DNA from 4 places in the Bacillus sp. EA-CB0995 genome. Region 3 is predicted to be linked to each of the others. Evidence: a T-box and tRNA genes for the amino acid it is inferred to sense, from the RefSeq annotation. Region 3 holds a T-box; the other regions hold tRNA genes.

Region 1 (6,926 bases), 430 kb from region 3:
GTTTTATTTTAGAATAATTTTCAAAATGAAAAAGAGGGGAGATTTTACTGCGATTCATTACTTCCTATTAGAGTAAAATACATATTACGTTTAAAAAGTAATTAACTTTCAGCAAAACATAAAAAAACCCTTTCCGGCAAAAGGGGATATACAGGGGGCTGCCGGAAAGGGGTTTATACAATTTGGATTATAGTACTGGTGCCATAGTTTCTTTTAGCACTTTTACAGAATGATCAAATTTCAATTCTTCCTCTTCATTTAATTCAAGCTCTACAATTTCTCGAACACCTTGGCGGTTGATAACTGCTGGAACACCTACGTAAACATCTTGTTGTCCATATTGTCCTTCAAGATATGCAGATACTGTCAATACGCTGTTTTCGTTGTTTAAAATCGCTTTAGTTACACGTAGTAGTGACATACCGATACCGTAGTAAGTTGCACCTTTACGTTGAATAATATGATAAGCAGCATCGCGTACATTCACAAAGATTTCATCTAAATCGCTTTGATTGTACTTTTCATTGTTTGCTAAGATTGTTTCAAGTTTTTGTACACCAACAGTAGCATGGCTCCATACTGGAAGCTCTGTGTCGCCATGTTCACCAATAACATATGCGTGAACGTTGCGTGGATCCACATCTAAGTATTCACCTAACATGTAACGGAAGCGAGCAGAGTCTAAAGTTGTACCAGAACCAATTACACGTTCTTTTGGTAATCCAGATTCTTTCCAAGTTACATAAGTTAAAATATCAACTGGGTTAGTTGCGATTAAGAAGATACCATCAAATCCGCTATCCATAATGCCGCGAACGATTTGTTTAAAGATTTTTGTATTCTTCTCAACTAAATCTAAGCGAGTTTCACCTGGCTTTTGTGGTAATCCAGCAGTGATAACAACAAGATCTGCATCTTTACAATCTGCATAGCTGCCTTTCCAAACTTTTGTTGGAGCTGGAGCAAATGGAACAGCATGGCTTAAATCCATTGCTTCCCCTTCTGCTTTTGCTTCGTTTACGTCAACAAGAACAAACTCTTCAGCTACACCTTGGTTAATCATAGAATATGCATAGCTGCAACCTACAGCTCCTGTTCCTACTAATACTACGCGGTTAATACCTTTTTTCATGGTAAAATCCCCTCTCTATTTTTCATTTCATTATTATTATTATCATTGTCATTTAAGTAAATAATTAAAATACTGATTTTATATTGTTTAACTTCCTTACACACATATTGTAGCACGTTCATTTGTGAATGTATTCACAAATTATGACCTATTTGTGAACTTTTTCACAGATGAGAGAAAATTATAGTATCAGGTATGGAATCTATCCCAGTTTAAGCGAAATACATTCACATACTAGTTCCGCCAGAATCATAAACCACTTATCGTCTATTCGGCGATTCGCCAATATCCAACATACGTAAGCAGTAAAAGGGACTCTCCCAAAAGACACCTACTTGCCTTTGGATAAGCCCCGTTTTTTCTATCCCGCATTAACGGGCAGTAAGACCCCCATCTCAAGATTGAGAGAGAAGCGAAGAAGATAGGCGGAGGATAACGGCCTTTAAAAGCCCGATTGGTTCAACTAACCATCAGTGGGGGATGAAGAACCCCCACTGATGGAAGTTTCACTTTATAAAAAGAAGAAACATAACCCAATAACAGCGCCGGCATATAACAAGTTGACAACACAAAATCCCATAATAATACAATGCACCTTTGTATTATTAAGCTAAATGAAAATACTCATATATCTTATATAAGTTGTCCACACCTTTTTTCAGCTTTCAAATATTATATATTGAGTCAAAAATTTATTTTGAAAGGAGTTGGTTTATATAAATAAGCATACAAAATGCGTCTGTGAACAACTAGCAGAATTACAGGTAGGTACAGTAGTAGATATTTTTCTAAATGGAAACTTTATAGATGATGTTACGTTTGTTAACTTTAATCCTGAAAACTTTTGCGCAACTTTCGTATTTACAGAAGGAGACGAAGAAGGAGGAGTACTTCTTATAGATTGCCGTGATATTCAAGCACTTACAATTAGTAAGGGCTAGTTTATAAAAGAGAGCTTTGAAAAAAGCTCTTTTTTTATAATTTCAAAATATATTTCTATCCGAGATAAACAAAAGAGGAAGAGGGAAAGAAACATGTCAATTCTCATAAATCATACTGCTACCCCTAAAATATTCAATCCGAATTTAGTAAAGGACACAGATATACAATCTTCACATATAAAAAATAAAAACAAACACCTTGAAGATATTTGTTGCCTTTTAAACACCTTTAATTTAGGAAGAAAAGTAAACGAAATTATAGTTAATGGCACACCATTAACCGTTTCAATTTTCACAGGATTTCACTTTAACACAGGTCTTGCTACGTTTATAGATAAAAGTGGGCGCATTATCCTCGCTAATTGCGAGCGCATTGATGCAATTGTTCTTTAGCATTTTTATTGATATTAAAACGAAGAATTGTATTTTAAATAAAAAAACTATCTTCTTTAATTAATACTCATGTGATTAAAGTTGAGGATTAATTATCCATTAACACAAGACAAATAAAAAAGAGATAGCATATATGCTATCTCTTTTTTTATGACCCGTACGGGATTCGAACCCGTGTTACCGCCGTGAAAGGGCGGTGTCTTAACCACTTGACCAACGGGCCAATTTCTGGCAGAGAAGAAGGGATTCGAACCCTCGCACCGCGTAAGCGATCTACTCCCTTAGCAGGGGAGCCCCTTGAGCCACTTGGGTACTTCTCTATATATGGCTCCGCAGGTAGGACTCGAACCTACGACCGATCGGTTAACAGCCGATAGCTCTACCACTGAGCTACTGCGGAATATGGTGGGCCTAAATGGACTCGAACCATCGACCTCACGCTTATCAGGCGTGCGCTCTAACCAGCTGAGCTATAGGCCCATAGAAAAAGCGGGTGAAGAGAATCGAACTCTCGACCAGAGCTTGGAAGGCTCTTGTTTTACCACTAAACTACACCCGCATAAAAATGGTGAGCCATGAAGGACTCGAACCTTCGACCCTCTGATTAAAAGTCAGATGCTCTACCAACTGAGCTAATGGCTCATTTTGAAATGGTGCCGGCTAGAGGACTTGAACCCCCAACCTACTGATTACAAGTCAGTTGCTCTACCAATTGAGCTAAGCCGGCTTGTATATTTCAAAATGGTGGCTCGGGACGGAATCGAACCGCCGACACGAGGATTTTCAGTCCTCTGCTCTACCGACTGAGCTACCGAGCCTTAATATAAATGGCGGTCCCGACCGGGGTCGAACCGGCGATCTCCTGCGTGACAGGCAGGCATGTTAACCACTACACCACGGGACCATTGGTTGCGGGGACAGGATTTGAACCTGCGACCTTCGGGTTATGAGCCCGACGAGCTACCAGACTGCTCCACCCCGCGATGATATAATATTCTTTTAAATAAAAATGGAGGAGGTAGAGGGATTCGAACCCCCGCGCGACTCTCGCCGCCTGTCGGTTTTCAAGACCGATCCCTTCAGCCGAACTTGGGTATACCTCCGAGATATATGAAACTTGAGTGGTGGACCTTGTAGGACTCGAACCTACGACCGGACGGTTATGAGCCGTCTGCTCTAACCAGCTGAGCTAAAGGTCCTTTATGGTAGCGGCGGAGGGGATCGAACCCCCGACCTCACGGGTATGAACCGTACGCTCTAGCCAGCTGAGCTACACCGCCATAAATAAAGTATAAGTGGAGCCTAGCGGGATCGAACCGCTGACCTCCTGCGTGCAAGGCAGGCGCTCTCCCAGCTGAGCTAAGGCCCCATTATTTTAAAACTATCGGGAAGACAGGATTCGAACCTGCGACCCCCTGGTCCCAAACCAGGTGCTCTACCAAGCTGAGCCACTTCCCGTTAATAAGCGCGCCCGAGAGGACTCGAACCCCTAACCTTTTGATCCGTAGTCAAACGCTCTATCCAATTGAGCTACGGGCGCATATGGTGCCGAGGGCGGGGGTCGAACCCGCACGGTGGTCACCCACCGCAGGATTTTAAGTCCTGTGCGTCTGCCTGTTCCGCCACCCCGGCATGTCATATTGAAAATTGGAGCGGAAGACGGGATTCGAACCCGCGACCCCAACCTTGGCAAGGTTGTATTCTACCACTGAACTACTTCCGCAGACATATATGAGATATTTTATTAAAAGTGCGGGTGAAGGGAGTCGAACCCCCACGCCAAAGGCGCCAGATCCTAAGTCTGGTGCGTCTGCCAATTCCGCCACACCCGCATAATATAATTTTTCAAGAAAAAATGGGGCGACTGATGGGAATCGAACCCACGAATGCCGGAGCCACAATCCGGTGCGTTAACCACTTCGCCACAACCGCCATAGTTGCTGGTGCCGGCTAGAGGACTTGAACCCCCAACCTACTGATTACAAGTCAGTTGCTCTACCAATTGAGCTAAGCCGGCATTATATGGTGGAGGATGACGGGATCGAACCGCCGACCCCCTGCTTGTAAGGCAGGTGCTCTCCCAGCTGAGCTAATCCTCCATTTGCCTGGCAACGTCCTACTCTCACAGGGACAAAGTCCCAACTACCATCGGCGCTAGAGAGCTTAACTTCCGTGTTCGGTATGGGAACGGGTGTGACCTCTCTGCCATCATTACCAGACTGTATTCAATTGAGACAATCATTATTATACTTGATTCACTAAAAAAGTCAACAAGTTTTTTTATATTCTCTCAAAACTAGATAACATCAATGTAGTATACATATTGTATGGTTAAGTCCTCGATCTATTAGTATTCGTCAGCTCCACATGTCACCATGCTTCCACCTCGAACCTATCAACCTGATCATCTTTCAGGGATCTTACTAGCTTAACGCTATGGGAAATCTCATCTTGAGGGGGCTTCATGCTTAGATGCTTTCAGCACTTATCCCTTCCGCACATAGCTACCCAGCTATGCCCTTGGCAGAACAACTGGTACACCAGCGGTGCGTCCATCCCGGTCCTCTCGTACTAAGGACAGCTCCTCTCAAATTTCCTACGCCCACGACGGATAGGGACCGAACTGTCTCACGACGTTCTGAACCCAGCTCGCGTACCGCTTTAATGGGCGAACAGCCCAACCCTTGGGACCGACTACAGCCCCAGGATGCGATGAGCCGACATCGAGGTGCCAAACCTCCCCGTCGATGTGGACTCTTGGGGGAGATAAGCCTGTTATCCCCGGGGTAGCTTTTATCCGTTGAGCGATGGCCCTTCCATGCGGAACCACCGGATCACTAAGCCCGACTTTCGTCCCTGCTCGACTTGTAGGTCTCGCAGTCAAGCTCCCTTATGCCTTTGCACTCTACGAATGATTTCCAACCATTCTGAGGGAACCTTTGGGCGCCTCCGTTACTTTTTAGGAGGCGACCGCCCCAGTCAAACTGCCCACCTGACACTGTCTCCCGGGTCGATAAGACCCGTAGGTTAGAATTTCAATACAGCCAGGGCGGTATCCCACCAGCGCCTCCACCGAAGCTAGCGCTCCGGCTTCAAAGGCTCCCGCCTATCCTGTACAAGCTGTACCAAAATTCAATATCAGGCTACAGTAAAGCTCCACGGGGTCTTTCCGTCCTGTCGCGGGTAACCTGCATCTTCACAGGTACTATAATTTCACCGAGTCTCTGGTTGAGACAGTGCCCAAATCGTTACACCTTTCGTGCGGGTCGGAACTTACCCGACAAGGAATTTCGCTACCTTAGGACCGTTATAGTTACGGCCGCCGTTTACTGGGGCTTCAGTTCAGAGCTTCGCTTGCGCTAACCCCTCTCCTTAACCTTCCAGCACCGGGCAGGTGTCAGCCCCTATACTTCGCCTTACGGCTTCGCAGAGACCTGTGTTTTTGCTAAACAGTCGCTTGGGCCTATTCACTGCGGCTTTCCGTTAAGAAAGCACCCCTTCTCCCGAAGTTACGGGGTCATTTTGCCGAGTTCCTTAACCAGAGTTCTCTCGCACACCTTAGGATTCTCTCCTCGCCTACCTGTGTCGGTTTGCGGTACAGGCACCTTTTATCTCGCTAGAAGCTTTTCTTGGCAGCGGGGAATCAAAGACTTCGCTCCATAAGGAGCTTCCCCATCACAGCTCAGCCTTCGCGGTAAGCGGATTTGCCTACTTACCAGCCTAACTGCTTGGACGTGCACAACCAATCGCACGCTTCTTCTATCCTTCTGCGTCCCTCCATTGCTCAAACGATAAAGAGGTGGTACAGGAATATCAACCTGTTGTCCATCGCCTACGCCTGTCGGCCTCGGCTTAGGTCCTGACTAACCCTGAGCGGACGAGCCTTCCTCAGGAAACCTTAGGCATTCGGTGGACGGGATTCTCACCCGTCTTTCGCTACTCATACCGGCATTCTCACTTCTAAGCGCTCCACCAGTCCTTACGATCTGACTTCACAGCACTTAGAACGCTCCCCTACCACTGATACCATAGGTATCAATCCGCAGCTTCGGTGGTGTATTTAGCCCCGGTACATTTTCGGCGCAGAGTCACTCGACTAGTGAGCTATTACGCACTCTTTAAATGGTGGCTGCTTCTAAGCCAACATCCTAGTTGTCTAAGCAACTCCACATCCTTTTCCACTTAATACACACTTTGGGACCTTAGCTGGCGGTCTGGGCTGTTTCCCTTTTGACTACGGATCTTATCACTCGCAGTCTGACTCCCAAGGATAAGTCATTGGCATTCGGAGTTTGACTGAATTCGGTAATCCGATGAGGACCCCTAGTTCAATCAGTGCTCTACCTCCAAGACTCTCACACTTGAGGCTAGCCCTAAAGCTATTTCGGGGAGAACCAGCTATCTCCAGGTTCGATTGGAATTTCTCCGCTACCCACACCTCATCCCCGCACTTTTCAACG
Region 2 (6,926 bases), 1.1 Mb from region 3:
ATACATTATATGAACTACAATTTCAAACCTCCTTCCTAAACCTGACAATACATTCGTTAGATATCAGACTTTAAAAAGGGAGGCATTAACATTCTTTGTTGCTATACCTCTATTTTAAAATAAAAAAAGCAGCTTTTCAGCTGCTTTTTAAAATTATTTCAACTTTTCACCAAATAAAGATCCCATTAATGCAACGGCCGCAATTGCAGTTTTATTTTTCTCATCTAAAATTGGATTTACTTCCACAAACTCGGCAGATGTAATAATACCTGATTCAGCAAGCATTTCCATTGCCAAGTGGCTTTCACGATATGATAATCCACCCATAACTGGAGTCCCCACGCCAGGTGCATCATGTGGATCAAGACCGTCTAAATCTAAAGATAAATGTACGCCATCTGTATGTGATAAGTATGCAATCGTTTCTTCCATAACTGCCGTCATTCCCATACGATCAATTTCATGCATAGTGAAAACTTTTATGCCCTCTTTTTGAATAAATTCTTTCTCTCCATCATCTAAAGAACGAGCACCAATGATAACCACATTTTCTTTTTTCACTTTCGGATACTCACCGTATAAATTAACAAGTGATGGATGACCATGTCCTAAGCTTGCAGCTAATGACATGCCATGAATATTACCAGATGGAGAAGTTTCTTCTGTATTTAAATCTCCATGCGCATCATACCAAATAACGCCAAGATTTTTATAATGCTTTGCAATTCCAGCAAGTGTTCCAATTGCAATGCTATGATCGCCGCCCAATACAAGCGGGAAACTTTTTTCTCAATAATAGTATCAACTTTACTTGCCAGTTCGTTACATACTTTTACAACTTGCTCAAGATTTTTTAACTTTTCATTTTCATTTATTTGAAATTCTCTTTCAATACATATATCCCCTAAGTCTTCCACGTTATATCCTATATTTTGAATTCTTTCAACAACTCCAGCATAACGAATTGCACTCGCTCCCATATCAACACCGCGGCGCGTTTGTCCTAAATCCATTGGTACTCCCACAATTGAAACTTCTTTCTTCATAGATGATCTCCCCCTTTTATGCTTTCACTAAATATTTTAAATCTTTTCTATTGTCTGACTCAACTCGACATTTTTTTGTATTTATATACACTTAATACAATATAAAGAAGTGATAAAGTTAGATTTTTCCGTTAAAATATGCATAAAAAAAACATCTCTTACGAATAGAGATGTTTTTGTAATCCAAGTTTCCATACAGCTGCAATATTTCGTGCTGTTATATAAATATTTTCTTTTCCCATTTCATACGCTTCTTCTAATGTCATTACTCCTGAAACAATGCTAAATACAGCATCAACACCTTCTTCATAAATAGGAGTATGATTCGAATGAACAGCTCCAGCAATTGCAATAACAGGAAGATTACGCTCTTTAGCACGTTTTGCCACTCCTATTGGTGCTTTCCCATACACTGTCTGTTCATCAATTCGTCCTTCTCCCGTAATCACTAAATCTGCACCTTGCAAATGAGCATTAAAATTCGTGTAATCAAGTACAATATCAATACCTTTTCTAAGGGTACCATGTAAAAAGGCAACGATAGCCGCTCCAAGTCCGCCCGCAGCACCTGTTCCTGGGATAAATTCAATATCATTATGAAGAGTTTGTTTGATTAATTGGGCATAATGCTTCAAATTACAGTCTAACCTCTCTACCATCTCGTCTGTGGCACCTTTTTGTTTTCCAAATACAAACGATGCCCCTGTTCCTCCTGTTAACGGATTCGCAACGTCACAAGCTGCTTCAATTTTAACCTTCTTTAAACGAGAATCTAACTGTGACATATCAAAAGAAGTAATAGAATCTAAATTCCCACCATTCGGCTCTATAACGCGATTATCGCTATCAAAAAAACGCACACCTAAAGCGGATAACATTCCTGTTCCTCCATCATTTGTAGCACTTCCCCCAAGCCCTAAAACAATATGATGAACTCCTTGTTCTAGCGCGTGTAAAATGAGTTCTCCTGTTCCTTTTGTTGTCGTTAGGAGTGGATTCCTTTTATCAAGTGGAACATGGTGTAAACCAGAGGCAGCTGCCATTTCAATAAAAGCGGTCCGTTTATCTGAAGAGAGACCGTAAAATCCTTCTACTAAATTTCCTAATGGACCTGTAACAGGGATATTCACGATTCTTCCCTTTGTTGCATCAACAAGAGCTTGTACTGTTCCTTCCCCACCATCTGCAATAGGAATTTTTATATACTCTGCTTCTGGATATATAGAGCGAAATCCTTTCTCTACTGCTTCACATACTTCTAATGCAGTTAAACTTTCTTTATAAGAATCAGACGCAATGATAATCTTCACATGAAACAACTCCCTTTTACTGTATGAAAAACCATTAAACATATTACAAAATATATCTCGTTCTAATTTATCAAAAAATCAACAAGAAAACTCCATCTTCAAAATAAATAAGATAGCGGAATAAAGTAAAACTTCCATCAGTAAATCTCCATTCCCCACTGACGGAAAGCTCTATCATATCTTGTTTAACTTCTTAGAATCTTGAAATGAGAGTCTTACCGTACGCGAGTCGCGGGGGATAAACAAAAAAAGCTTGAAATCCAATATTGGACTTCAAGCTTTTCTTTTATTTGTATGGAGCCTAGCGGGATCGAACCGCTGACCTCCTGCGTGCAAGGCAGGCGCTCTCCCAGCTGAGCTAAGGCCCCAAGTTGGAGCGGAAGACGGGATTCGAACCCGCGACCCCAACCTTGGCAAGGTTGTATTCTACCACTGAACTACTTCCGCAAAATGATGAGCCATGAAGGACTCGAACCTTCGACCCTCTGATTAAAAGTCAGATGCTCTACCAACTGAGCTAATGGCTCGTAAATGGCTGGGCTAGCTGGATTCGAACCAGCGCATGACGGAGTCAAAGTCCGTTGCCTTACCGCTTGGCTATAGCCCATTAATATTTACTAGTATGCTTGTCTCACCAAAAAAATAAACCTTTGTAAGGTTATTTTTTAAAAATAAATGGTGGAGGGGGCAGATTCGAACTGCCGAACCCGAAGGAGCGGATTTACAGTCCGCCGCGTTTAGCCACTTCGCTACCCCTCCGACATTGAAAATTATATGGTGGAGGATGACGGGATCGAACCGCCGACCCCCTGCTTGTAAGGCAGGTGCTCTCCCAGCTGAGCTAATCCTCCAAAAGTGGTGACCCGTACGGGATTCGAACCCGTGTTACCGCCGTGAAAGGGCGGTGTCTTAACCACTTGACCAACGGGCCAAAAAGTTTTAATACTTCGCACAAGCTTCCAACCGGGCTTGAACCGGTGACCTCTTCCTTACCATGGAAGTGCTCTACCAGCTGAGCTATGGAAGCATATGGCTCCGCAGGTAGGACTCGAACCTACGACCGATCGGTTAACAGCCGATAGCTCTACCACTGAGCTACTGCGGAATAATGCAAGCCTGGCAACGTCCTACTCTCACAGGGACAAAGTCCCAACTACCATCGGCGCTAGAGAGCTTAACTTCCGTGTTCGGTATGGGAACGGGTGTGACCTCTCTGCCATCATTACCAGACTTATGAAGGTATATTCCTTCAAAACTAGATAACATTTGCTTCATATTATATGGTTAAGTCCTCGATCTATTAGTATTCGTCAGCTCCACATGTCACCATGCTTCCACCTCGAACCTATCAACCTGATCATCTTTCAGGGATCTTACTAGCTTAACGCTATGGGAAATCTCATCTTGAGGGGGCTTCATGCTTAGATGCTTTCAGCACTTATCCCTTCCGCACATAGCTACCCAGCTATGCCCTTGGCAGAACAACTGGTACACCAGCGGTGCGTCCATCCCGGTCCTCTCGTACTAAGGACAGCTCCTCTCAAATTTCCTACGCCCACGACGGATAGGGACCGAACTGTCTCACGACGTTCTGAACCCAGCTCGCGTACCGCTTTAATGGGCGAACAGCCCAACCCTTGGGACCGACTACAGCCCCAGGATGCGATGAGCCGACATCGAGGTGCCAAACCTCCCCGTCGATGTGGACTCTTGGGGGAGATAAGCCTGTTATCCCCGGGGTAGCTTTTATCCGTTGAGCGATGGCCCTTCCATGCGGAACCACCGGATCACTAAGCCCGACTTTCGTCCCTGCTCGACTTGTAGGTCTCGCAGTCAAGCTCCCTTATGCCTTTGCACTCTACGAATGATTTCCAACCATTCTGAGGGAACCTTTGGGCGCCTCCGTTACTTTTTAGGAGGCGACCGCCCCAGTCAAACTGCCCACCTGACACTGTCTCCCGGGTCGATAAGACCCGTAGGTTAGAATTTCAATACAGCCAGGGCGGTATCCCACCAGCGCCTCCACCGAAGCTAGCGCTCCGGCTTCAAAGGCTCCCGCCTATCCTGTACAAGCTGTACCAAAATTCAATATCAGGCTACAGTAAAGCTCCACGGGGTCTTTCCGTCCTGTCGCGGGTAACCTGCATCTTCACAGGTACTATAATTTCACCGAGTCTCTGGTTGAGACAGTGCCCAAATCGTTACACCTTTCGTGCGGGTCGGAACTTACCCGACAAGGAATTTCGCTACCTTAGGACCGTTATAGTTACGGCCGCCGTTTACTGGGGCTTCAGTTCAGAGCTTCGCTTGCGCTAACCCCTCTCCTTAACCTTCCAGCACCGGGCAGGTGTCAGCCCCTATACTTCGCCTTACGGCTTCGCAGAGACCTGTGTTTTTGCTAAACAGTCGCTTGGGCCTATTCACTGCGGCTTTCCGTTAAGAAAGCACCCCTTCTCCCGAAGTTACGGGGTCATTTTGCCGAGTTCCTTAACCAGAGTTCTCTCGCACACCTTAGGATTCTCTCCTCGCCTACCTGTGTCGGTTTGCGGTACAGGCACCTTTTATCTCGCTAGAAGCTTTTCTTGGCAGCGGGGAATCAAAGACTTCGCTCCATAAGGAGCTTCCCCATCACAGCTCAGCCTTCGCGGTAAGCGGATTTGCCTACTTACCAGCCTAACTGCTTGGACGTGCACAACCAATCGCACGCTTCTTCTATCCTTCTGCGTCCCTCCATTGCTCAAACGATAAAGAGGTGGTACAGGAATATCAACCTGTTGTCCATCGCCTACGCCTGTCGGCCTCGGCTTAGGTCCTGACTAACCCTGAGCGGACGAGCCTTCCTCAGGAAACCTTAGGCATTCGGTGGACGGGATTCTCACCCGTCTTTCGCTACTCATACCGGCATTCTCACTTCTAAGCGCTCCACCAGTCCTTACGATCTGACTTCACAGCACTTAGAACGCTCCCCTACCACTGATACCATAGGTATCAATCCGCAGCTTCGGTGGTGTATTTAGCCCCGGTACATTTTCGGCGCAGAGTCACTCGACTAGTGAGCTATTACGCACTCTTTAAATGGTGGCTGCTTCTAAGCCAACATCCTAGTTGTCTAAGCAACTCCACATCCTTTTCCACTTAATACACACTTTGGGACCTTAGCTGGCGGTCTGGGCTGTTTCCCTTTTGACTACGGATCTTATCACTCGCAGTCTGACTCCCAAGGATAAGTCATTGGCATTCGGAGTTTGACTGAATTCGGTAATCCGATGAGGACCCCTAGTTCAATCAGTGCTCTACCTCCAAGACTCTCACACTTGAGGCTAGCCCTAAAGCTATTTCGGGGAGAACCAGCTATCTCCAGGTTCGATTGGAATTTCTCCGCTACCCACACCTCATCCCCGCACTTTTCAACGTGCGTGGGTTCGGGCCTCCATTCAGTGTTACCTGAACTTCACCCTGGACATGGGTAGATCACCTGGTTTCGGGTCTACGACCACGTACTAAACGCCCTATTCAGACTCGCTTTCGCTACGGCTCCGCCTCTTCAGCTTAACCTCGCACGGGATCGTAACTCGCCGGTTCATTCTACAAAAGGCACGCCATCACCCGTTAACGGGCTCTGACTATTTGTAGGCACACGGTTTCAGGATCTCTTTCACTCCCCTTCCGGGGTGCTTTTCACCTTTCCCTCACGGTACTGGTTCACTATCGATCACTAGGTAGTATTTAGCCTTGGGAGATGGTCCTCCCGGATTCCGACGGAATTTCACGTGTTCCGCCGTACTCAGGATACATTCAAGAGGGAACGAAGTTTCAACTACAGGGTTGTTACCTTCTATGACGAGCCTTTCCAGGCTGCTTCGTCTACCTCGTTCCTTTGTAACTCCGTATAGAATGTCCTACAACCCCAAGAGGCAAGCCTCTTGGTTTGGGCTAGATTCCGTTTCGCTCGCCGCTACTCAGGAAATCGCATTTGCTTTCTCTTCCTCCAGGTACTTAGATGTTTCAGTTCCCTGGGTCTGTCCTCATTATCCTATGTATTCAGATAAAGATACCATACCATTACGTATGGTGGGTTTCCCCATTCGGAAATCTCCGGATCAAAGCTTACTTACAGCTCCCCGAAGCATATCGGTGTTAGTCCCGTCCTTCATCGACTCCTAGTGTCAAGGCATCCACCGTGCGCCCTTTCTAACTTAACCAAAATTAAAAAAATATGAGCTACACTGTTATCTAGTTTTCAAAGAACATATATTTTCGAGAGATAGTTCTCTCAAAACTGAACAAAACGAAACACGGAAACTTATATTGATGAACAGCGTTCATCAATTCTCCATAGAAAGGAGGTGATCCAGCCGCACCTTCCGATACGGCTACCTTGTTACGACTTCACCCCAATCATCTGTCCCACCTTAGGCGGCTGGCTCCAAAAAGGTTACCCCACCGACTTCGGGTGTTACAAACTCTCGTGGTGTGACGGGCGGTGTGTACAAGGCCCGGGAACGTATTCACCGCGGCATGCTGATCCGCGATTACTAGCGATTCCAGCTTCATGTAGGCGAGTTGCAGC
Region 3 (6,926 bases):
TATTATTTAATGCCTTGGCTAGGAAGTGCAGAAGGACAAGGTGAAGAGAATGATCAGTATCATAAAATGTTTCAAACACTTGCTTTGATGCACAAAGGAACGGTGCGAGAGGAAGAAGTGAAGGAAGAAGTGCTTCAGGAACATTTTGATACTATTTCAAACCGTTGGGAAGAAGATGGAGCCCTATTAGAGCAGTTTTTAGTTGAATCTGAAGCAAAGTGGTATATGTCTCCGTTTGAATTGCAGTATTGTACGTACTTTCATCAGGCGCTGCGTGCTCATGAATTTGCAAAGAAACAGTTTACAGAATGGCATGAAGCGATGAAAGAAAAAGAAAAAACACGCATTTCATTTATTCATGGCAATGTTTCCATGAATCACTTTTTATTTGATTATCAGCGAAACGGCTATTTTATTAGTTTAGAAGATGCGCAGTTTGCTACCCCAGTTCAAGATATCGTTCAGTTTTATTCACGTTCCTTTAACACATATCCAATTGCAAGAAATGATCGATATGAATGGTACCAAATCTATCAAAATAATTTTGCGTTTACAAAGGAAGAAAAGTTACTTATGTTTGCATATTTAGCTTATCCCAAAACATTTATAAAGCAAGTGCAGTCATATATAAACGCTCGAAATGTGCGCAATGGAGCACAGGAGCTAAATGATGTAACGATGCTTCAACAAGCGCATTGGCTTATAAGTAATATTGAGTATTTTGTTGCACAGCTTCAAGCTGCTGCGCAAAAAGCGCAGTAAAATTAACATAAAGTGAAACTTCCATCAGTGGAGGTCTTACTGTTCGCGAATAGCAGAATAAAATTAGCCGTAGCCTCAAGAAGAGGTTACGGCTGAAAATGTAAGCGAACCGTTACTGCTATGAAAATAACAAGTATGACGAAATCTAAAAACGTAGGGAGAAGTAAAGTGCGAATGCCTTGGAAAATCGTGAGCGGGATTGCAAAGTCAGAAAACATGGTTTGTATATTTCTTAGCCATGAAGGGGCTGAAAAGTTATACGTGCGTCGAAAGCGTCGCATAATGGTCCTCCGTATTAGAAACTCCTCTCGGATGCAATCATAAGAGAAGAATAAATGTGATATTACATTATGCAGGATAAGCGTCTAATGTGCTTGTGCTGCACTTTTCCATTTTCTTTGCATATGTTATAAAAAACTTGGTTAAGCTGATTGAAAATGAATACTCCCCCACTTAGCGGAGCTGGAAGTGGGGGTTTCTAACGTTTCGACCTAACGGAGGATTAACGTTAGTGGAGTTAACACACTGGCGAGCTGTTTCACACCTAACCCCTCTATCCCGTTTGTCCATGCATTCGGGAATGCTTTTCGTAAAATATTTGCTGCAGCGTTTACGTCTGCATTAATGAAGATTCCCTTCGCAGAACGATACATACCACGCTTGATTCGTTTTCCTGGAAAAGTTGCATGCTTGTCATTTGTTCCATACGTTGGAATGAAGTCAAGATTCCAAAAACTTGCTTTGGATGTATACGATTCTTCGATTACAATCACTTCGATACCTACTTTTTTTGCTTTATATGTAATCATTTGAATCAATACACTGTGTGGGATATGACAAAACGTTTGGTTCTGTTTCTTTCCCATATCCGTTTCCTGTTTCCAATTTTTGTTCTGACCAACTACGATTTTGCAAATTCTCTCTTCCTGTGCTCGTTTTACAATCTCATGACTTGCCTTATGAAAAAGATCTTTGATTTTCAGATAACGTTTTTGATGAAGTTTTTCTAATCTTTTCGAAGTATACTTGTAAAATCACTCTTTAATTTGTTGTAGAATTGATTGATGCTTTTGATCTGCTTGCCCTTCACAAGAACAGGTTTCATACCTGTGTTTGTGACAATAGTTGCAAGGTTATCAATGCCTAAATCAATTCCCATATAACGTCCATTCTCTTCAACGAATGGTATTTTGGAAGGAGCATCTACCACCAATTCCACTACATAGGCATGATATTTAGGAATCACACGAACTTGTTTCAGTTTGCCTTTGGCACAACCTAATTTCCCAATATTTAATTGGCATTTTGTCTTTGGAAATTTTAAAAAGGTATGATGTTTAATAACACAGTCTTGGTTTGTATACAGCACCTCTTTTTCCACAGAACGAATATATTTGGGAATTCTCGGTTTTCCTGTATATTTGTTTGGATTTTGTTGATAATCTCGTAAGCTTGCAAAAAAGGAATGCCAGTTTTGAAATACAGTTTTCATGATGGATTGACTGGATTGTGCAGGTAAAGAACGATAATCTTTTTGAAGCATAGCTTTAAACAAGGCATCTAGAAAATAATAATCTACATGAGGATTTTCTTTCGTAGGTTTGGAAAACAAATTGCATTTGATCTCTTTCTGTTTTTCTTTCGGTTTCATCTTCTCTTTTGCTAATTTCTTTCGATAGGCGAGAAGCTGCGTATCATTCATCTTTTCGATATATTGATCTATACTATCCAACACTTCTTTTTGTAGGGGCTGTAACTCTTTTTCTTGTGTCAGTCCTGTATACACCTGACGTATATAAAAGTTGGCCGTATTGTACATATTCTTGGCATTCTGACAAGATTCTTGAAAGTAAGCATACATACGATGTCCTTTTTTAATCCAAATTTGAAATGTTTGATAGTTGGATTGTTGTTCCTGATTCTTTTTCATCTTTTCACCTCCTTCTTAAGAAGATTATACCAAGAAGGAACATACGTTTCTATAATTTTCTGAAAATAAGATGCACTTTTTCGATTCACCTCGCCACCTTCACGTACGTTTAGAGGTGGGAGTCCTCTCGAAAGGTATGATAGAATTAATAATTGTAGATGTAAGTCGAAAAAAAATTTTATCTTGACGAATGTAGTTTCGTTTTTTACACTATTGTATATAATAAATAACAATTATATAAATGCATTGAAGGGGAAGAGTATAACATTAAACGTCTGCAGAGAGGAGAATTATTAGCTGGAAGATTCTCTAGATAGTCATGTTAGAAGGTAGCCCTGGAGCATCTTTTCTGAACGGAGTCATTCTCATTAGGAAAAGACGGATTTGTCCGTTATCAAATTAAGAGTATAAGCAAATTTTGAATTTGTTTGTAAATAAAGGTGGTACCGCGATGTCCCTCGTCCTTTTTGGATGAGGGGCATTTTTTATTTTGAAGGAGGGAAAATAATGTCAAACACGGAAAAGAATTTACCGACTAAATATGATCATATGTCCGTTGAAGAAGGCCGTTATCAATGGTGGCTTGAAGGCAAATATTTCGAAGCAACAGGAGATGAAAAGAAACAACCATATACAATTGTAATCCCGCCTCCAAACGTAACTGGTAAGCTGCACTTAGGTCATGCTTGGGATACGACGCTTCAAGATATTTTAACTCGTACAAAGCGTATGCAAGGTTACGATGTATTATGGCTTCCAGGAATGGATCATGCTGGTATTGCAACACAAGCGAAAGTAGAAGGAAAACTTCGTGAAGAAGGTATTTCACGTTACGATCTTGGTCGTGAGAAATTCCTTGAAAAAGCGTGGGAATGGAAAGAAGAATACGCTTCTCACATTCGTCAGCAATGGGGGAAAGTCGGTTTAGGACTAGATTATTCTCGTGAGCGTTTCACATTAGATGAAGGTTTATCTGATGCTGTTAATAAAGTATTCGTTCAATTATACGAAAAAGGTTTAATTTACCGCGGTGAGTATATCATCAACTGGGACCCAGCAACACGCACAGCTCTTTCTGATATTGAAGTAATTCATAAAGAGGTTCAAGGTGCATTCTATCATATGAACTATCCGTTAACAGACGGTTCTGGTCACATTCGTCTTGCAACAACTCGTCCAGAAACGATGCTTGGTGATACAGCGGTAGCAGTTCATCCAGAAGATGATCGTTACAAACATTTAATCGGAAAAACAGTTACACTTCCAATCGTTGGCCGTGAGATTCCGATTATTGCTGATGAGTACGTAGAAAAAGATTTCGGAACAGGCGTTGTGAAAATTACACCAGCTCATGACCCGAATGACTTTGAAGTAGGTAACCGTCATGACTTACCACGCATCTTAGTAATGAACGAAGATGGAACGATGAACGAAAAAGCTGGTAAGTATAATGGTATGGATCGTTTCGAATGCCGTAAAGAGTTAGTAAAAGATTTACAAGAAGCTGGCGTATTAGTAGAAATCGAGCCTCATATGCACTCAGTAGGTCATAGTGAGCGCAGCGGTGCAGTTGTTGAGCCTTACTTATCAACACAGTGGTTCGTAAAAATGGCACCACTTGCAGAAAAAGCGATTGAACTTCAACAAAAAGAAGAAGAAAAAGTAACGTTCGTACCAGAGCGTTTTGAAAACACATACTTACGCTGGATGGAAAACATTCACGACTGGTGTATTTCTCGTCAATTATGGTGGGGTCACCGCATTCCAGCTTGGTATCATAAAGAGACTAGTGAAGTATACGTAGGTACAGAAGCACCGGCAGATATTGAAAACTGGAACCAAGATAACGACGTACTTGATACATGGTTTAGCTCAGCATTATGGCCGTTCTCAACACTTGGTTGGCCGAATGAAGATGCAGAAGACTTCAAACGTTACTATTCAACAGATGCTTTAGTAACTGGTTATGATATTATCTTCTTCTGGGTATCTCGTATGATTTTCCAAGGTTTAGAGTTTACAGGAGAGCGTCCATTTAAAGATGTATTAATTCACGGTTTAGTTCGTGATGAGCAAGGACGTAAAATGAGTAAATCTCTTGGTAACGGTATTGATCCAATGGATGTTATTGATAAGTACGGTGCAGATGCAATGCGCTTCTTCTTATCAACAGGAAGTGCACCAGGCCAAGATTTACGCTTCAGCATGGAGAAAGTAGAATCTACTTGGAACTTCATTAATAAAATTTGGAATGCATCACGCTTCGTATTAATGAACATGGATGACATGAAATACGAAGATATCGATTTAACTGGTGAAAAATCAGTTGCAGATAAGTGGATTTTAACTCGCTTAAATGAAACAATCGAAAGTGTAACACGTAATATGGATAAATATGAGTTTGGTGAAGCTGGCCGTTCATTATACAACTTCATTTGGGATGATTTCTGTGACTGGTACATTGAGATGGCGAAACTTCCGTTATACGGTGAAGATGAAGCAGCGAAGAAAACAACTCGTTCTGTTTTAGCATATGTACTTGATCAAACAATGCGCCTATTGCATCCATTCATGCCATTCGTAACAGAAACGATTTGGCAGCACTTACCTCATGAAGGCGAATCTATTACAGTAGCGGCATGGCCGACAGTTCGTGAAGATTTACAAGACAAAGAAGCAGCAGCAGAAATGCACCTTCTAGTTGATATCATTCGCTCTGTTCGTAACATTCGTGCTGAAGTAAATACGCCAATGAGCAAAAAAGTTCAATTGCAAATTAAAGCAAAAGACGAAGCAGTACTAGCGCAGCTTACGAAAAATAGCTCTTACATCGAACGTTTCTGTAATCCAAGTGAATTAACAATTCAAACGGATTTACAAGCACCGGAAAAAGCGATGACTGCAATTGTATCAGGTGCAGAGTTATTCTTACCGTTAGCTGATTTGATTAACCTTGAAGAAGAAAAAGCACGTCTTGAAAAAGAACTTGAGAAGTTTGACAAAGAAGTAGAGCGTGTACAGAAGAAACTTTCAAATCAAGGATTCGTAGCAAAAGCTCCAGCTGCAGTTATTGATGGAGAACGCGCGAAGGAACAAGATTATCTAGAAAAACGTGAAGCAGTTCGCCAACGTCTAGCTGATCTTCAAAAATAAAGTTATTCGAAAGAGACTCACTATATTGGTGAGCCTCTTTTATTTGCGTATAATAGAGCTGAGATACTCTGTTGTCTTGGTTCGTTTTTTTGCTGATTTGAAAGGGGAATAGCATACATGATACATACATATGAGGAAGCAATCGACTGGATTCATAGTCGTTTAAAATTTGGGATTAAACCAGGGTTAGAACGCATGCGATGGATGCTAGAGGAACTTGGAAATCCAGAGCGACATATAAAATGTGTTCATCTTGCGGGAACAAATGGAAAAGGTTCTACTCTCACATATATGCGCTATATGTTACAGGAGGCAGAGTATAAAGTAGGAACCTTTACCTCACCGTATATCGAAACGTTTAATGAACGGATTAGTACAAACGGAATGCCAATTACAGATCAAGAAATTACAGATCTCGTAAATATAGTCAAACCTGTTGTGGAAAAGTTAGATAAAACGGATTTAGGCGAAACGACAGAATTTGAAATTATTACTGTTATGGCGCTTTATTATTTTGGAAAGACAAATCCGTGTGACATCGTTTTATTTGAGACAGGTCTTGGAGGGCGTTTTGATTCAACAAATGTCATTCACCCTGTACTGAGTATTATTACAAATATAGGTCATGATCATATGCATATTTTAGGAGATACGCTAGAAGATATCGCATTTGAAAAAGCGGGAATTGTGAAATCAGGTGTTCCTGTTATAACAGGTGTGCAGCAAGGTGGAGCGTTAGAAGTAATTCGTACTATCACGAATGAAAAACGTTCTAACATATATGAACTTGGGAATCAATTTAAAGTGGAACATCTTTCTGCAGATAAGCAAGGTGAACAATTTACATTCTCGTCTCCATTCCATACATATGAAGACCTTTTCATTTCCATGAAAGGCCAGCATCAAGTGCAAAATGCTGCACTTGCGCTTATGGCGATCACGTACTTAAAAGTGTATCAGGCGTTCTTAATTGATGAGGAGCATATTCGAAAAGGATTAGCTGAGGCATACTGGATTGGACGTTTTGAACAACTATCTACTCACCCACATATCATTATTGATGGCGCTCACAATCCAGAAG
Region 4 (6,926 bases), 1.5 Mb from region 3:
GCTGAGCTGTGATGGGGAAGCTCCTTATGGAGCGAAGTCTTTGATTCCCCGCTGCCAAGAAAAGCTTCTAGCGAGATAAAAGGTGCCTGTACCGCAAACCGACACAGGTAGGCGAGGAGAGAATCCTAAGGTGTGCGAGAGAACTCTGGTTAAGGAACTCGGCAAAATGACCCCGTAACTTCGGGAGAAGGGGTGCTTTCTTAACGGAAAGCCGCAGTGAATAGGCCCAAGCGACTGTTTAGCAAAAACACAGGTCTCTGCGAAGCCGTAAGGCGAAGTATAGGGGCTGACACCTGCCCGGTGCTGGAAGGTTAAGGAGAGGGGTTAGCGCAAGCGAAGCTCTGAACTGAAGCCCCAGTAAACGGCGGCCGTAACTATAACGGTCCTAAGGTAGCGAAATTCCTTGTCGGGTAAGTTCCGACCCGCACGAAAGGTGTAACGATTTGGGCACTGTCTCAACCAGAGACTCGGTGAAATTATAGTACCTGTGAAGATGCAGGTTACCCGCGACAGGACGGAAAGACCCCGTGGAGCTTTACTGTAGCCTGATATTGAATTTTGGTACAGCTTGTACAGGATAGGCGGGAGCCTTTGAAGCCGGAGCGCTAGCTTCGGTGGAGGCGCTGGTGGGATACCGCCCTGGCTGTATTGAAATTCTAACCTACGGGTCTTATCGACCCGGGAGACAGTGTCAGGTGGGCAGTTTGACTGGGGCGGTCGCCTCCTAAAAAGTAACGGAGGCGCCCAAAGGTTCCCTCAGAATGGTTGGAAATCATTCGTAGAGTGCAAAGGCATAAGGGAGCTTGACTGCGAGACCTACAAGTCGAGCAGGGACGAAAGTCGGGCTTAGTGATCCGGTGGTTCCGCATGGAAGGGCCATCGCTCAACGGATAAAAGCTACCCCGGGGATAACAGGCTTATCTCCCCCAAGAGTCCACATCGACGGGGAGGTTTGGCACCTCGATGTCGGCTCATCGCATCCTGGGGCTGTAGTCGGTCCCAAGGGTTGGGCTGTTCGCCCATTAAAGCGGTACGCGAGCTGGGTTCAGAACGTCGTGAGACAGTTCGGTCCCTATCCGTCGTGGGCGTAGGAAATTTGAGAGGAGCTGTCCTTAGTACGAGAGGACCGGGATGGACGCACCGCTGGTGTACCAGTTGTTCTGCCAAGGGCATAGCTGGGTAGCTATGTGCGGAAGGGATAAGTGCTGAAAGCATCTAAGCATGAAGCCCCCTCAAGATGAGATTTCCCATAGCGTTAAGCTAGTAAGATCCCTGAAAGATGATCAGGTTGATAGGTTCGAGGTGGAAGCATGGTGACATGTGGAGCTGACGAATACTAATAGATCGAGGACTTAACCATACAATATGTATACTACATTGATGTTATCTAGTTTTGAGAGAATATAAAAACTTGTTGACTTTATTTTTGAATAAAGTATAATGATGATTGTCTCAATTAAATACAGTCTGGTAATGATGGCAGAGAGGTCACACCCGTTCCCATACCGAACACGGAAGTTAAGCTCTCTAGCGCCGATGGTAGTTGGGACTTTGTCCCTGTGAGAGTAGGACGTTGCCAGGCTTACAGTATTCCGCAGTAGCTCAGTGGTAGAGCTATCGGCTGTTAACCGATCGGTCGTAGGTTCGAGTCCTACCTGCGGAGCCAATTGGAGAGCTGTCCGAGATGGCCGAAGGAGCACGATTGGAAATCGTGTATACGTCATAAGCGTATCAAGGGTTCGAATCCCTTGCTCTCCGCCATAATATTTTGGCCCGTTGGTCAAGTGGTTAAGACACCGCCCTTTCACGGCGGTAACACGGGTTCGAATCCCGTACGGGTCACCACTTTGGAGGATTAGCTCAGCTGGGAGAGCACCTGCCTTACAAGCAGGGGGTCGGCGGTTCGATCCCGTCATCCTCCACCATATAAATTTATAAATATCGTCGCGGGGTGGAGCAGTCTGGTAGCTCGTCGGGCTCATAACCCGAAGGTCGCAGGTTCAAATCCTGTCCCCGCAACCAATGGTCCCGTGGTGTAGTGGTTAACATGCCTGCCTGTCACGCAGGAGATCGCCGGTTCGACCCCGGTCGGGACCGCCATTTATGAAGGCTCGGTAGCTCAGTCGGTAGAGCAGAGGACTGAAAATCCTCGTGTCGGCGGTTCGATTCCGTCCCGAGCCACCATTTTAGATATAATGCCGGCTTAGCTCAATTGGTAGAGCAACTGACTTGTAATCAGTAGGTTGGGGGTTCAAGTCCTCTAGCCGGCACCATGTAAGTCGGAGGGGTAGCGAAGTGGCTAAACGCGGCGGACTGTAAATCCGCTCCTTCGGGTTCGGCAGTTCGAATCTGCCCCCTCCACCATTTACATTTTATATAGGGGCATAGTTTAACGGTAGAACAGAGGTCTCCAAAACCTCCGGCGTGGGTTCGATTCCTACTGCCCCTGCCAACACAGCATGGCGGCTGTGGCGAAGTGGTTAACGCATCGGATTGTGGCTCCGACACTCGTGGGTTCGATTCCCATCAGTCGCCCCATTTTTAATATTACTTTACAAATTAAATTAGTTATGATAATATACTAAATGTCGAGTTTGGATATTTAAAGTAATAAAAATGATAATAAGTCATATAATGTATTAATAATTCGATGGGCTATAGCCAAGCGGTAAGGCAACGGACTTTGACTCCGTCATGCGCTGGTTCGAATCCAGCTAGCCCAGCCATTTTTGCGGAAGTAGTTCAGTGGTAGAATACAACCTTGCCAAGGTTGGGGTCGCGGGTTCGAATCCCGTCTTCCGCTCCAAATTTAATATGGCGGCATAGCCAAGTGGTAAGGCAGAGGTCTGCAAAACCTTTACCACCGGTTCGAATCCGGTTGCCGCCTCCATATTATGCCGATGTGGCGGAATTGGCAGACGCGCACGACTCAAAATCGTGTTCCGTAAGGAGTGTCGGTTCGACCCCGACCATCGGTACTGTAAATAGCTTTAAATCAAGGCTTCTCATATGTGAGGGCTTTTTTATTTTGTCTTTTTTTACACGACAGAAATAAGTCAAAATCGTGTGCATCGAATCAGACGCATAGGAGGTTTTTATAATGAGACGTCGTGGAGAACTGACAGATACTGAGTTGAACTTAATCACACAAAGAATAAATGATGAAGAAGCATTTTCTTTCTTTATTAAAGATTGCCACTTAAGAAATCTAAGACCAGCAACTATACAGTATTACCAAAGCGAGCTTTCAGTCGCAAAGAATACATTAAATAAAGAGCTGGTGGATCTCTAACAAAAAGACATTAAGAATTCTTAAGTTAGCAATAGAAACCTCTCTATTACTGAAATTATCATATTTTGTTTTTATAACATGGAAATGGCATATATCCTTCTTTCAATATCAAACTTGATTTATTTGTGAAGTTTTCATAAACACTGCACAAAGCCCTGAAATAGCCTATTATCGAATTTTAACGCTACCCTCTATGAATTTTTTACTTTACCGTTGATGGTAACTAATAGTTGTTAAACTAAACTGCCCAGTTAGTTCAAGAAGAGATAATAAAATTCTCATTTTATAATATGGTCAAAGGCGAAACCCTTAACCATGCGTTCAAGGCTATGCCTTGTTCAACAATGTAATCAAATTAGAATTCAAGAAGTAAGATTACGAATAATTAATTAAGGAGAGCTAATGCTCTCTTTTTTTGTGGTAAAATGTTCATAGGTGGGGGTGCGGTATGAAGACTAGAACAAAACTAATTATACTTATGTCTATAGCTGTCTCAGTTTTATATGTTGGATCGTTAATCGGATTGAGAGAGCCATCTATAATTGACGAACAAAGCTATACAATAGACGAATGGAACCATGAGGTCGAAGTTAAAGCAGACCAATTAAGACATACAAAAAGCAGTTGGGAAAGAGCAGAACTTAAAGATGAACTAATTCATCTTGGATGGCAGTGGTAAGTAACAGGCGGTCAATGAGGCTGTCTTTTTTATTTGTATGTATTTCTTTTTATAAAAAAAATTATAGAACAAACAGTCGAAAGTAGAAAAAAATTCAAATTGAATATTTCATTAATATTTTGAGGAATCCCACCAATTAAAGTTCTAATTAATAACATTACTATACTACCTAATAGAGAATACATAACTAAAGCTAATTTAAAAGGTAGGGATTTAGGTACTATATAATATCTATATAATAATTCACCTATTATACATCCTATTAAAACCATAGGTGCCCCATAAATTATCATCATTATAGTAAGACCTAAAACATTTTTCCAATCTAATAAATTTGGAGACATAATCAGTCCCAACAGATTTGCTGAAATAATCAAGCTAATAAAAGAATACAGATAAGATACTATAAATTTTCTAATGATCTACCTCTCCAATCGTACGATTAAATTTTCACAATTAATTTTATTGAAAATATGATGCTTTTGCAATTTTTTCTGAGTAAAATTGTGGATTTAGGTTCTGTTTTTATGAATACTCATCAAAAACAATAGTTATTTTTATTTACTTATAGAAAAAACTCGGAACACAGAGGCTTGATGGAGAGAGGAAAACTTACATATAAGTTCGTGGCAGAGTTTGATTTGGAAGAAGACGCAAGAGAGTATGAAGTCCACTTAATTCAGAAATATAAGAAGCAGGGGTTATGTAGGTTTAATAAAAAAACGCTTTAAATTCCTGACGAACAGAGGTATAATTAACAGGAATCTGATGCAACGATTTTTTCACAAATGCGATAAACCTTGATGTATAGTTATTTATAAGGATTGATGGTTTGAGTGGGATTCAAAATCGTGTTCCGTAAGGAGTGTCGGTTCGACCCCGACCATCGGTACTGTTTAGACGAGGATAACTCGTTTTTTTTGTGTTTCTAGACGTATAATAGGCGTAGATAATTTGATTATATCAAGCGTTTTCTACCGTAGTAGAAAACGTTTTTTTCTTTCATTTAAATTACAACTTTGTAAGGAAGTTGTAAGAGAAATCGATTGGATATTTTTAAAAAGCAAGGTATTCTTAAATTAAGAACAATGAATGTTAGAAGAAATGGGGGTGTCTGTTGTGAAAGAACGAACAGTACATCGTACTGCTTTTGATCATCATATTACTTTAACTTCGATAACAAAAATTTTTTATAGAGCTCTTATATTATTATTATTATTACTAGGCTGTGCATTATTATTTGCTGGAAATAAAATGATTGAAAACAAAGATATAAGTAAATTGAAAGTACCTGTTCATTTTGAGGTGCCAGAACAATTAGGTAATGCATTTATTGCAACTGAAGATAAGCGCTTCTATCATCATAATGGATTAGACTATATTGCAATTGTCAGAGCGACAGTAGAAAATATAAAAGCTGGTCATGTTGTACAAGGTGGTAGTACAATAACTCAGCAACTTGCAAAAAATGTTTTTTTAACAAATGAACGAACATTTTCTCGTAAATGGGATGAAGTTTTCTATACAAAAAAAATAGAACGAACATTTACGAAAGATGAGATTTTAAAATTGTACTTAAGCAATATTTATTATGGAGAAGGAGCATGGGGAGTTGAGGAAGCAGCCAAACTTTATTTCGGTAAAGAGGTAGATCAATTAACATTGAGTGAAAGTGCTATGCTTGCAGCTGTTGTGAAAGCTCCAACTTATTATTCACCAATACAACATTATGATAAAGCTGTGGAAAGACGTAATATTGTGTTAAAGCTTATGGAGCAAGAAGGGTATATTACTCATGCAGAATATGTACAAGCTACAAATGAAAAGCTTGTCATTCGTCAGGATATTCCTAAAAATCAACCAGTACAGCATGTAAAGGCGGTTAGTTAAGAGTAAGTTCAAAATGAACTTACTCTTTTTTATCCCGCACTAACGGGCAGTAAGACTCCCACCTCAAGATTCTGAGAAAACAAAGAAGATAGGTGGGAGATAGCTGCCCGTAAGAGCCCGATTGGTTCAACTAACCATCAGTGGGGGATAAAGAAAACCCCCACTGATGGAAGTTTCACTTTATCCCGCTATTCGTGGGCAGTAAGACCCCCACCTCAAGATTGAGAGAGAAGCGAAGAAGATAGGTGGGGGATGAAGAAACCCCCACTGATGGAAGTTTCACTTTACGTGAATGAATTTAAGAAAAGTGAGACACAATATTGTCACATTTGTTTAATTTTGCTTATTTTATGAGCAACTTCAATGGACTGTTTATATGAGAATTGATATCATGAGTAATGTATATAAGCATCATACAAAGAATAAAAAACATTAAAGAGGAATGTGTATGAAATCAAAAAATATTATAATTCTCGGTGTTATTTTTACTGTTGCGGTACTGATTGTAATTGGGACGATTGCATATAGCATTGTGAGTAATAAGACGGAAAAAGGAAAAGATACATTTTCATATGGCACACAACAATCGTTAGGAGAGAAAGATGCTCCGATTCATATTGTTGAGTTTGGAGATTTTAAATGTCCAGCTTGTCGTACATGGGATGCAACGGTATTACCACGTTTAAAAGAAGAGTATATTAACAAAGGGAAAGTTCAGCTGCATTTTATTAATTTTCCATTTATTGGGAAAGATTCTGATTTAGGAGCAGCTGCTGGAAGCAATTTACAAGCAAGATCCAAAAGCTTTTTGGACATTTTATGATGAAATATATCACAATCAACAGAATGAACAAGAAGAGTGGATTACAGAGGATCTATTAGTAAATATAGTAAAACAAAAGCTTCCTAGTATTGATGTAGCGGAATTTAAAAAAGATTTAAATAGTAAGGAAATAAAAGATAAAGTACAGAAGGATCTTGACCTTGCTGAGAAATTAAAAGTACAAGGTGCACCATCCATATACGTAAATGGTAAGCTTGTTAATCCGGACTACGATAGTATTA

What was found. A T-box is a leader RNA that pairs with one kind of tRNA and senses whether it is charged. The one in region 3 lies ahead of ACEWFJ_RS06425 (valine--tRNA ligase), so its partner is inferred to be a tRNA-Val.
Region 1: it has a tRNA-Val gene. The T-box ahead of ACEWFJ_RS06425 (valine--tRNA ligase) is inferred to sense a tRNA for this amino acid. The anticodon was not compared.
Region 2: it has a tRNA-Val gene. The T-box ahead of ACEWFJ_RS06425 (valine--tRNA ligase) is inferred to sense a tRNA for this amino acid. The anticodon was not compared.
Region 4: it has a tRNA-Val gene. The T-box ahead of ACEWFJ_RS06425 (valine--tRNA ligase) is inferred to sense a tRNA for this amino acid. The anticodon was not compared.

The regions. Positions count from the first base shown of each region.
Region 1 is NZ_CP169269.1:802,363-809,288, reverse strand. It holds gene ACEWFJ_RS04340 (L-lactate dehydrogenase) at 188-1,132, opposite strand; gene ACEWFJ_RS04335 (penicillin-binding protein) at 1,849-2,073, shown strand; gene ACEWFJ_RS04330 (hypothetical protein) at 2,167-2,466, shown strand; tRNA gene ACEWFJ_RS04325 (tRNA-Glu) at 2,618-2,689, opposite strand; tRNA gene ACEWFJ_RS04320 (tRNA-Ser) at 2,696-2,786, opposite strand; tRNA gene ACEWFJ_RS04315 (tRNA-Asn) at 2,792-2,866, opposite strand; tRNA gene ACEWFJ_RS04310 (tRNA-Ile) at 2,870-2,946, opposite strand; tRNA gene ACEWFJ_RS04305 (tRNA-Gly) at 2,955-3,025, opposite strand; tRNA gene ACEWFJ_RS04300 (tRNA-Lys) at 3,033-3,108, opposite strand; tRNA gene ACEWFJ_RS04295 (tRNA-Thr) at 3,118-3,193, opposite strand; tRNA gene ACEWFJ_RS04290 (tRNA-Phe) at 3,209-3,284, opposite strand; tRNA gene ACEWFJ_RS04285 (tRNA-Asp) at 3,295-3,370, opposite strand; tRNA gene ACEWFJ_RS04280 (tRNA-Met) at 3,373-3,449, opposite strand; tRNA gene ACEWFJ_RS04275 (tRNA-Ser) at 3,477-3,569, opposite strand; tRNA gene ACEWFJ_RS04270 (tRNA-Ile) at 3,589-3,665, opposite strand; tRNA gene ACEWFJ_RS04265 (tRNA-Met) at 3,670-3,746, opposite strand; tRNA gene ACEWFJ_RS04260 (tRNA-Ala) at 3,763-3,835, opposite strand; tRNA gene ACEWFJ_RS04255 (tRNA-Pro) at 3,851-3,924, opposite strand; tRNA gene ACEWFJ_RS04250 (tRNA-Arg) at 3,933-4,006, opposite strand; tRNA gene ACEWFJ_RS04245 (tRNA-Leu) at 4,010-4,098, opposite strand; tRNA gene ACEWFJ_RS04240 (tRNA-Gly) at 4,115-4,189, opposite strand; tRNA gene ACEWFJ_RS04235 (tRNA-Leu) at 4,218-4,298, opposite strand; tRNA gene ACEWFJ_RS04230 (tRNA-His) at 4,323-4,398, opposite strand; tRNA gene ACEWFJ_RS04225 (tRNA-Thr) at 4,408-4,483, opposite strand; tRNA gene ACEWFJ_RS04220 (tRNA-Val) at 4,490-4,565, opposite strand; rRNA gene rrf (5S ribosomal RNA) at 4,570-4,685, opposite strand; rRNA gene ACEWFJ_RS04210 (23S ribosomal RNA) at 4,794-6,926, opposite strand, start outside.
Region 2 is NZ_CP169269.1:97,691-104,616, forward strand. It holds partial or broken gene rocF (arginase) at 154-1,046, opposite strand; gene ACEWFJ_RS00530 (glycerate kinase) at 1,205-2,356, opposite strand; tRNA gene ACEWFJ_RS00535 (tRNA-Ala) at 2,652-2,724, opposite strand; tRNA gene ACEWFJ_RS00540 (tRNA-Gly) at 2,729-2,803, opposite strand; tRNA gene ACEWFJ_RS00545 (tRNA-Lys) at 2,811-2,883, opposite strand; tRNA gene ACEWFJ_RS00550 (tRNA-Gln) at 2,889-2,963, opposite strand; tRNA gene ACEWFJ_RS00555 (tRNA-Tyr) at 3,033-3,115, opposite strand; tRNA gene ACEWFJ_RS00560 (tRNA-Val) at 3,132-3,207, opposite strand; tRNA gene ACEWFJ_RS00565 (tRNA-Glu) at 3,213-3,287, opposite strand; tRNA gene ACEWFJ_RS00570 (tRNA-Thr) at 3,311-3,383, opposite strand; tRNA gene ACEWFJ_RS00575 (tRNA-Asn) at 3,387-3,461, opposite strand; rRNA gene rrf (5S ribosomal RNA) at 3,471-3,586, opposite strand; rRNA gene ACEWFJ_RS00585 (23S ribosomal RNA) at 3,637-6,558, opposite strand; rRNA gene ACEWFJ_RS00590 (16S ribosomal RNA) at 6,696-6,926, opposite strand, start outside.
Region 3 is NZ_CP169269.1:1,227,373-1,234,298, forward strand. It holds gene ysxE (spore coat protein YsxE) at 1-762, shown strand, start outside; gene ACEWFJ_RS06415 (hypothetical protein) at 849-1,043, opposite strand; partial or broken gene ACEWFJ_RS06420 (RNA-guided endonuclease InsQ/TnpB family protein) at 1,254-2,692, opposite strand; T-box leader at 2,930-3,161, shown strand; gene ACEWFJ_RS06425 (valine--tRNA ligase) at 3,200-5,845, shown strand; gene ACEWFJ_RS06430 (bifunctional folylpolyglutamate synthase/dihydrofolate synthase) at 5,963-6,926, shown strand, end outside.
Region 4 is NZ_CP169269.1:4,223,024-4,229,949, reverse strand. It holds rRNA gene ACEWFJ_RS21755 (23S ribosomal RNA) at 1-1,360, shown strand, start outside; rRNA gene rrf (5S ribosomal RNA) at 1,467-1,582, shown strand; tRNA gene ACEWFJ_RS21745 (tRNA-Asn) at 1,592-1,666, shown strand; tRNA gene ACEWFJ_RS21740 (tRNA-Ser) at 1,670-1,761, shown strand; tRNA gene ACEWFJ_RS21735 (tRNA-Glu) at 1,771-1,845, shown strand; tRNA gene ACEWFJ_RS21730 (tRNA-Val) at 1,850-1,925, shown strand; tRNA gene ACEWFJ_RS21725 (tRNA-Met) at 1,946-2,022, shown strand; tRNA gene ACEWFJ_RS21720 (tRNA-Asp) at 2,025-2,100, shown strand; tRNA gene ACEWFJ_RS21715 (tRNA-Phe) at 2,109-2,184, shown strand; tRNA gene ACEWFJ_RS21710 (tRNA-Thr) at 2,198-2,273, shown strand; tRNA gene ACEWFJ_RS21705 (tRNA-Tyr) at 2,282-2,364, shown strand; tRNA gene ACEWFJ_RS21700 (tRNA-Trp) at 2,379-2,452, shown strand; tRNA gene ACEWFJ_RS21695 (tRNA-His) at 2,463-2,538, shown strand; tRNA gene ACEWFJ_RS21690 (tRNA-Gln) at 2,652-2,726, shown strand; tRNA gene ACEWFJ_RS21685 (tRNA-Gly) at 2,732-2,806, shown strand; tRNA gene ACEWFJ_RS21680 (tRNA-Cys) at 2,817-2,890, shown strand; tRNA gene ACEWFJ_RS21675 (tRNA-Leu) at 2,897-2,978, shown strand; gene ACEWFJ_RS21670 (hypothetical protein) at 3,101-3,292, shown strand; gene ACEWFJ_RS21665 (hypothetical protein) at 3,741-3,971, shown strand; gene ACEWFJ_RS21660 (transglycosylase domain-containing protein) at 5,091-5,861, shown strand; partial or broken gene ACEWFJ_RS21655 (DsbA family protein) at 6,304-6,926, shown strand, end outside.